Regions from separate parts of the Robertmurraya sp. genome, predicted to be linked through region 1. Evidence: riboswitches for the same ligand, from Rfam matches in the RefSeq annotation. Region 1 holds a riboswitch; the other holds the start of a gene.

What was found. A riboswitch is a leader RNA that binds a small molecule or an ion and turns the genes downstream of it on or off. The one in region 1 is predicted to bind cobalamin.
Region 2: it holds a riboswitch for cobalamin, as region 1 does, so the genes downstream of both, ACGLXV_RS04070 ((2Fe-2S) ferredoxin domain-containing protein) here and ACGLXV_RS18590 (ribonucleoside-diphosphate reductase subunit alpha) in region 1, are expected to answer to the same signal.

Annotation. Positions count from the first base shown of each region.
Region 1 is NZ_JAKFCQ010000149.1:17,880-22,312, forward strand. It holds gene ACGLXV_RS18585 (ribonucleotide-diphosphate reductase subunit beta) at 1-183, opposite strand, end outside; gene ACGLXV_RS18590 (ribonucleoside-diphosphate reductase subunit alpha) at 204-2,489, opposite strand; cobalamin riboswitch at 2,818-3,015, opposite strand; gene ACGLXV_RS18595 (DHA2 family efflux MFS transporter permease subunit) at 3,497-4,433, opposite strand, start outside.
Region 2 is NZ_JAKFCQ010000035.1:6,626-11,058, forward strand. It holds gene cobJ (precorrin-3B C(17)-methyltransferase) at 1-540, opposite strand, end outside; gene ACGLXV_RS04065 (HoxN/HupN/NixA family nickel/cobalt transporter) at 541-1,254, opposite strand; gene ACGLXV_RS04070 ((2Fe-2S) ferredoxin domain-containing protein) at 1,258-1,641, opposite strand; cobalamin riboswitch at 1,754-1,941, opposite strand; cobalamin riboswitch at 2,078-2,270, opposite strand; gene ACGLXV_RS04075 (multidrug effflux MFS transporter) at 2,487-3,719, opposite strand; gene ACGLXV_RS04080 (putative zinc-binding protein) at 4,003-4,356, opposite strand.

The DNA of each region.
Region 1 (4,433 bases):
ATTGATTTCTTGCGCCTTCCAAAAATTAGACAGCAATGTTTGATACAGATCATACATTTGTGGGTAGGCGATATCATTCCAGTTTAATAGACCAGAAGATTGTCCGTTAATAATACCTGTTGAACGATTGGGAAACGTAGGGTTCAACAGTTTGATTTTATTTAATGGTGCGTTGACTGACATTGTCACTTCTCCTTTCAAGCTTAGCTATGGCAAGCTTCACATTCTTCAATCTCCGACTGCGAGGTACTTCTTACGTAATACGTTGTTTTTAACCCTTGCTTCCAAGCTTCTACGTGTAAATTAAGCAAATCCTTCGCTTTAATATCATGTCTCACATACAAGTTAAAGCTGATCGATTGGTCGATATGGCGTTGACGAGCAGCGTTTTGGCGAATACTCCACACTTGGTCTAACTCATGCCTTGCTCTTCGGTAGTACGTGTATGTGCGATGGTTCAAGTCAGGTGCGGTTACCTTGAACTTAAAGTTCTTCTTTTCCTCCGCATATTCAACTGCGTACAACGGATCAATTCCATCTGTAGAGCCGCCAATTTTCGCAGTGGAAGAATTCGGAGCAATCGCCATCAGCCAGCCATTACGAATACCGTTTGTCTTTACTTGTTCCTTTAGTTCACTCCAACGCTCAGAAGTGTAATTTCTTCGCTCGAAGTATTTTCCTGAAGCCCATTCTGACGTCTCAAATTGACTGAAGGCTCCTTTTTCTACGGCAAGCTCCATAGAAGCTCGAATCGTATAATACGCAATATTTTCATATAGTTCATCTGCAAATTGGACCGCTTCCTCTGATTCCCAATGAATGGATTGTAATGCCAAAAGATGATGCCACCCAAATGTTCCTAAACCGACAGCACGGTATTTTTGGTTTGTTAGTTCGGCTTGTCCGACTGGAATCGTATTAAGATCGATGACATTGTCTAGCATACGAACCTGAATCTTTATTAATCGTTCGAGCTCATTGGCACCATAAGCCTTTGCCAGATTGATAGATGACAGATTACATACAACAAATTCTCCGGGCTTTCTCACGATTACTAGATTGCCATCTTCGTCCTTGTATTCTTTTACAATCGTTGTACTCGACATGTTTTGGGCGATTTCTGTACATAAATTACTGCAGTAGATAGACGTTCTTCCTTCTGCACGCTTGTTAGGATTTTGACGATTCACCTCATCTCGATAGAACATATAAGGTGTACCTGTTTCGAGCTGTGCCACCATAATTCGGGCCATAATATCCATCGCACGGTAGGTTTTTCTTGGTAAGAGTGGCTGATTCACAGCTTCTTCGTATTTTTCTGTAAAATACTTTCGATCTTTTTCATCGTAAAAATCCTCTAGACCAAGAGGTGTTCCGTTTTCATCCTTCCAGCCCATCAACTGCTTCACCTGATGCGGACAAAATGTATGCCATTCTCCAATGCTTCTTCCGCTTTCATCTTTCTCCAGAAGCTTTTCCATAAATAAATCGGGGATTGTGACTCCTGTAAAAATATCATGAGCCTTTCTTCTCTCGTCCCCATTATTGGTCTTTAGTTCAAGGAAGCCATTCATCACGTCTTTGTGGAATACATCTAAATAAATGGCAACTGCCCCTTGTCTTTGACCTAACTGGTCCACGCTAACGGCAGTGTCATTAATCAAGCGGATCCATGGCACGACTCCAGAGGACATCCCTTTGAACCTTTTAATATCGGAACCTAGCGCACGAACCTTTCCGTAATAAATTCCGATGCCGCCGCCTTCTTTACTTAAGCGAGCGATGTCCCAGTTATTTAGATAAATGCCGTCTAGCGAATCATCCACTGTGTCGATAAAACAAGAGGACAGCTGACCAAAGTTCTTCCCTGCATTTGATAAGGTTGGTGTTGCTACCGTCATATATAAATGGCTAAGAGCCCAGTAAGCTTCTTTTACTAACTCTAGTCTTTTGCCTTTAGATTCATTCATCATGATGGTCATCGCAATAACCATGAATCTTTCTTGCGGTAACTCATATACATTTCTATCATGATCTCTTGCAAGGTAACGATCAGCAAATAAAAACAGTCCAATATAGTTGAAAAGCTTATCTCGTTCTGGACTGATTGCCACTGCTAATTCTTTAATTTCTCCCTCTGTATACATTTGCAGCAGTTTAGGAGAGTAGATCCCTTTCTCTGTTAACGTTTCTAGCAAATCGTAAAAGTTCCCATATGTATGTGATGAATCGTATTTTCGATTTTGCGAAGCTTGTTTGTATAATTCGGTTAAGTATATGCGCGCGGCAACAAATGTCCAATCTGGCTGGTCCATCGCGATTTTATTTAAAGAATAAAATAAAGCTTGTTGGCTCACTTCTTTTTTTGCTGCCTCTAATTCATTTACCATTTTCGTCATCTCAGTGGCGTCTAATTGATAAGTTGAAGAACACTCTTCAATCGCCTTTAACACCGATTTATAATCTTCAAGTACATCTACTACTGTCATGATCGTCCCTCCTGAAATTTTGAAAAGCGCAAGCGCCCGTTTTGCGCACGACAGGACTGGAGCCCTTTGACTGAGATAAAGGAAACACGGAGAGCGCAAGCGATCCGATGTTGACTTATCGTAGGGAAGAGAGCGAAGTACACTAGTCGCTGGGCGCTGGAGCTAGACACTGTTCAAAGTTCAAAAACTTATACTTTCTTTTCTAATAAAAAATCCGCTCAGTGGTTCCTTGAGCGGATGAAACGATTTCAGCAAAAGACAAACAGGCAAAAATACTTTTTTGTCTTCTGTCGCCATCGTCTCATCTTCCCAAATCCCCGAAGAAGTTGAAACATCTTAAGTAAGATAGGTCTCCTGACTTATGCTTCACTCTACTTTGAACCCTTCCCATTTAGGCACCTACATCTCGTAAGCAATCTTCACAGTGGCTTGTTCATTTTGTCAGCATTTACAGTTGCGGGGGCAGTTCTGGTCTTTCACCAGATTCCCTATTAAGCCGTACGGCATCTTATCTTAAGGCAACAACACAATATATAGTTATTTTTTCACTTTTGTATATCCATATCTAGATTACAAACTTAATAGTAACGGTAGTTTAGTAGATACGCAAGTATAAAATGTTGATTTGGGTAAAATATTGTTATTGACTTTAAGCGGTGAGGGAAGGAGATATTGTATTTGTAGGGAATGGTAGATTTTTATTTATTTTCTCGTCTTTTGAACTAGATTTTAATAAAACGGGTGGAATTTAGAGGTAAACTCAATCTTTCAAATGATTTTTTTGGGAGATTAGTTGATTTTTTCTCTAGTTTTGGTTTTTATTTGCGATTTTTAAAATTTATTTGCGATTCTGAGATTTTATTTGCGATTCTCAATTTTTATTTGCGATTCTGAGACTATATTTGCGATTCCCGATTTTTATTTGCGATTCTAGAGCTTTACTTGCGATTCTCATTTTTACATTTTTTAAAGAAGACCCTCAATTTCGAGGGTCTTCCGTACATTTATTAATTTTCAGCTAGCTTTGTAGGTACAACCTTTGACACTTCTTTTTCTTCTATTAGATCCTCCGCTTGTGTTGCCCGTTTGATAAAGAATGCGAGGATAAATGCAACAATAGAAATTCCTGTAGCCACTAGGAAAGCATCATTAATTCCTTCGAGCATCGCCTTCATCATAATCTGCTCTTTCATTTGAGCGATCATTTCAGCAGTTGGCTGAGCTGCTCCTGCTCCTTGACCTGCAGCCGTCTTCATGGCTTCGTCAGCAAGTTCTTTGGCGTGTGTTTCTGTACGATTGGACATAACCGTAACTAGTAATGCGGTTCCGATTGCCCCAGCTACTTGGTTTAACGTATTGTTCATTGCCGTACCATGTGGATAGAAACGCGTCGGAAGCTGATTTAGTCCGTTTGTTGAAACAGGCATCATAACAAATGACATACCGATCATTCGAACCGTGTAAAGTATTACTAAGTGAGTATAACTTAAGTCTACCGTTAACTGACTAAACTCATACGTGGTGATAACAGTGATTCCTAAACCAATTAGCGCCAATATTCGACCACCAAATTTATCAAACAATCTCCCCGTAATAGGTGACATAATAGCCATTGCGATGGCACCTGGTAGGAGCATTAGCCCCGCGTCTAGTGGAGAAATTCCACGAATCGTTTGAACATAAATCGGAATAAGGATCATCCCTGAGAACAATGCCATGTTTGTTACCATGGAAATAGAAGATGACAAGGCAAACATTGGGTATTTAAACACTTTAAAGTTTAACAACGGATTGTCTTGCTTTATTTGTTTTAAAATAAATACTACTAGCGATATGAAACCGACTGCAATAGCCAGGTACACATGAGGACTGTCCCAACCCTTGCTTCCTGCCGAACTGAAGCCGTAAAGTATCCCACCAAATCCAATACTTGATAAAACTAAT
Region 2 (4,433 bases), on a different contig from region 1:
TGCCTCGACAATTTGTCGGGTTCTTCTTCCGCTCATTGGGTTATACAAGGCAATCACAAAATCTGCTTGTGCAGCTGCTTCAATTCGTTGTTCAATCAACCTCCAAGGAGTCAGATGGTCACTTAGGCTGATCGTGCAGGCATCATGCATGACAGGGGCTCCCAATAGGGATGCACATGAATTGATGGCTGAGATTCCTGGAATTACTTCAACCTCAACACCCGTGTCTTGCTTCCAGCCTTTTTCAACCAACACTTCGTACACAAGACCTGCCATTCCATAAACACCTGCATCTCCACTAGAGATCACTGCCACTTTTTTTCCGAGCTCGGCCTGCCTCACTGCCTCTTGAGCTCGAGTTACTTCTTCTGTCATCCCTGTGCTAATGATTTCTTGTCCGTCGAGTAGTCTTTCAATCAGTTCCACATACGTTTTGTATCCGATGATCATATCGCTTTCTTGAAGCGCTTTTTTTGCTCGGTCCGTAATATGCTCCTCACTTCCGGGACCAAAACCAATGACTAACAGCTTTCCTTTCAATTACGCTCCTCCTTTCAATAGTTCCGCCATCATAAAAATTCCTAGAACTAAGCTATAGGCTCCTGTTATCGTTCCTAATAGTAAAAACAGCTTGTCTTTCACTCTAGCTTTCATAAATCCCCATGAAAGACAAAACGTAATTCCGATCGTTGCTATGAGTAACCCAAAAACAAATAGAGTCAGTTGAATAAGGGCAACGGTTATATTATCAAGCCCCGTCGCATTAGAAATTATCGCGATCTGAGTCGGACTTTCCACACCAATGCCGTGAAGAATGCCAATAATAAACGCTCCAACGGCACCGAGTTTCGTAGGTGAAAGTTGATTGGTTTTTGTTCCTGATTTCACCTTATTAGCGATGTTATGAAAAAACTCAACAACAATTCTTAGTCGGCTTTTATACTCGTAATCTTTCTTTTGTTGAAAAATCGACCAAATAATAAACATTCCGAGCAAAATAAGGGTGAAGCTAACGAGCATTTCTAGTACTTGCTTCGTTGCATCTGGAAGTTGTAGACCAATATAAATAAATAACACTCCAATAACCATCACAATCATGCCGTGGCCAATGGCATACATCACACCAAGAGTAAGCTGTTTCTTCTTACGCTGCTCACTGCCAACCATGTCGGCAATCGCTGCTACATGATCTCCGTCGATTCCATGCCTCATGCCAATAAACACAGCAAGCAGTGCAAACATGATAAATTCCATAGGTCATACCTCTTCTTTCACTTTTTTCGAAATTCCCTCAATACTATCTGAGTTTTCAGGTGCTACGAAGCCTTCCTGGTCGTATGTATAAATAACAGATTCTTCTAGTATCTTTCCTTGTGCGAGATGACTCCGTACGATTTCTCGTCCCATGTCCTCTGTAAGTGCCTTATACCAGATGCCTTCTGGATAAACGATGGTGACACAAGCATCCTTGCATCTTCCATTGCATCTCGTTCTTGTTGTATGAATCTTGTCGTCCAACTCCAACTGCTTAATTTCATCACGAATCGCTTGCGTTACTTCTTCTCCCCCTTTTCTCATGCAACTACTTCCATTACAAATCAAGATGTGATGCTTTGTCCCATTTAAATTCCATGTTGTCATGTTTTCCACTCCCTTACATTTTTTGTAATAAAAAAGCACCCCTACAAATAGAGGTGCATAAGAACATACGCAATGTACATCTTTCTACACATCTACCTATAGTCCCGTAGGTATGTGACACACTTTATAGGCAGGTCTCCTGGCTCTGGTTCCTTGCTTTTGTTACGTCTTCCCGATTTTACTCAGTGACCATTTGTAACAAAGCTCCCCAATACAGTGGCGGGTACCGCGACGGCTTTTCACCGTGCTTCCCTTTTAAGCAAAAGTTTTTTCTTTTGCACCTATCAAGTAAACTATGAAGTTATCAACCCAATGAAAGATTTCCATAAAAAAATCCGCTCACAGGAATGAACGGATGAAACGAAAGCATGAAAAGACAAACAGAAATACGGTCCCTTCTCACCATCGAAACACCTTCTCTATTCCCGGAGAAACTGAAACGTTTAAAAGTAAGACAGGTTTCCTGACTCGTGCTTCCTCCTACTCTAAGACCTTCCCATATCCATACGAATCACGTATGCACACAGTGGATTTCTTATTTCGTCCACACATACAGTTGCGGGTACAGCTCTGGATTTTCACCAGATTCCCTATTAAGCCATTTAGGCATCTTAACTTTCTGGAAAACTATTCAATTAAGCTAGATTCTATATTAGATGAATCTTTCTTATTTTTCAACTACTTATATAACGAACACGACAGATTTCCTACTGAAACGTAACTCACATGGCGAGCCAACCATTAGATATATTGATTAATTTAAATTCATACACATGCACTTCATTTGGTAAATTGAACGATACCTTAAAAGAAAAGACGCTACCCTTTTGGATAGCGTCTAGATATTATACTGAGATTTTTCCGGGTTCTTCGATAGCTGGTTTTTCAACGGAAGCCTTTCGTACGAAAAGAAAATACGATAGAAAAGCTAAAAAGCTAGCACCAAAGATAATGGATCCCATCGGTATGGCTGAATTCTCACCTGCAATCCCTACAAGTGGTGATGAAATAGAGCCGAGGATAAATGGTAACAATCCTAATAGAGCCGACGCGCTACCAGCAATATGCCCTTGTGACTCCATGGCAAGTGAAAACGATGTGGTTCCAATAATCCCGATTGATGCAACGAAGAAGAAGATAGGAATAACAACAGCAATTAATGGTGCCTTTAGTAATAACGCAACAAGAAGAATGGCACCTGAAACATTTGACATGGTCAGACCTATAACTAAAAAAGTCTTTTCAGATATCACGTCAACGAACTTCCCTACTGCCTGACTTCCAAGAATCAAACCAATTCCGTTTAATCCGAATAATAAACTAAATACTTGTGGCGAAACTCCATAAATATTTTGATACACAAATGGAGTACCAGAAACATAAGCAAAAATTCCAGCCACAATAAATCCTTGTGTAAAGGCATATCCCGTAAACTGACGATCTTTTAATAAAGTTCCAAAGTTACTAAAGGTTTGACCTATATTACTAGGAACACGCTTTTCCGTAGGTAGCGATTCTTCCAGCTTTGAAAATACCGTAAAAAATAAAACTAAACCCACAACACTTAAAACGACAAATACTCCCGTCCAATTCGTAAAGGCTAGAATCGCGCCGCCTGCAACAGGAGCGATAATTGGACCAAGATTACTTACTAATGTTAATAACGCAAAAAACTTCGTTAATTCTCTTCCACTAAACTTATCGCGAACGACCGCTCTCGAAATAACGATCCCGCCTGCTGCTGAAAATCCTTGCAAGAAACGAGCCGCAATAAAGAAATAAATATTCGGAGCAAATGCACAAATGGCAGAGGCAACTAAATACATAATAAGGAATATTAATAATGGTTTTTTCCGTCCCTGCACATCACTCATTGGACCGATAATCAATTGCCCCAGCCCTAAGCCTAACAAACAAGAAGTTAAACTAATTTGTACGAAGGATGCCGTTGTACCGAACTCTTCTACAATAGTCGGAAAAGAAGGCAAATACATATCGATGGTAAACGGACCTAAGATCGCCAGAGATCCTAGAAGCAATGCAAGCTGTAAACGCTTTGTACCTGTTAAATTGTTCAAGTTCCTCTCGCCTTTCTTTTTAAATATGAAGATTCATAATTTCCTAAGTTTGTAACTTTACCATTCTATAACATTGCATTACTAAAGTAAATTGTTTCGGTCGTTGAAATATATAATAATTTTGGGGTTTTATTTATTAAGATTTTGTATGCAGTTACAACGTAGTGATAGAAGGGATCGTTACTTTTTTTGTGGTGAGATCAAGTTTGGGTCTTCAGTGGAAGTGCTCGTTTATCAATCTAGAAAAAAAGGATATGTCCAAGGCGAACATACCCTTTATTGATTATATGAGCTCTACTATTCTCTCATAGGTCGTCATAAACACATCTAAGTCTGGGTCTTCCCCTTTTTTCTTTACCACATTAAAATTGGAAAGGTCAAAATGATGGGTTGGCTGAACACCGTGCCTTGCGAGGCAGTTTTTTGTACATGCCAACGGACAGCCATCAATGGCGATGATTTGCCTGCCCGATTTTGCCGTTTTTACGAGTGGTTTTACATCTCCCCCTACACCGGCAATGCATGACATTTCGGCAATGTCCTCCCGATCCATTTTGATTGCGATTAAGTTTGCGGTTTGTGCAGCTGAAGAACAGCCTGAGCATGAATATACCAATGGTAAATGCGTTCTTTTCATCAGAATTCCTCCTTTATATTTCCTTTTTTCAAACTGTTCTGATTTTTATTTACTGTAAAGGAAATGTTGGTTGGATT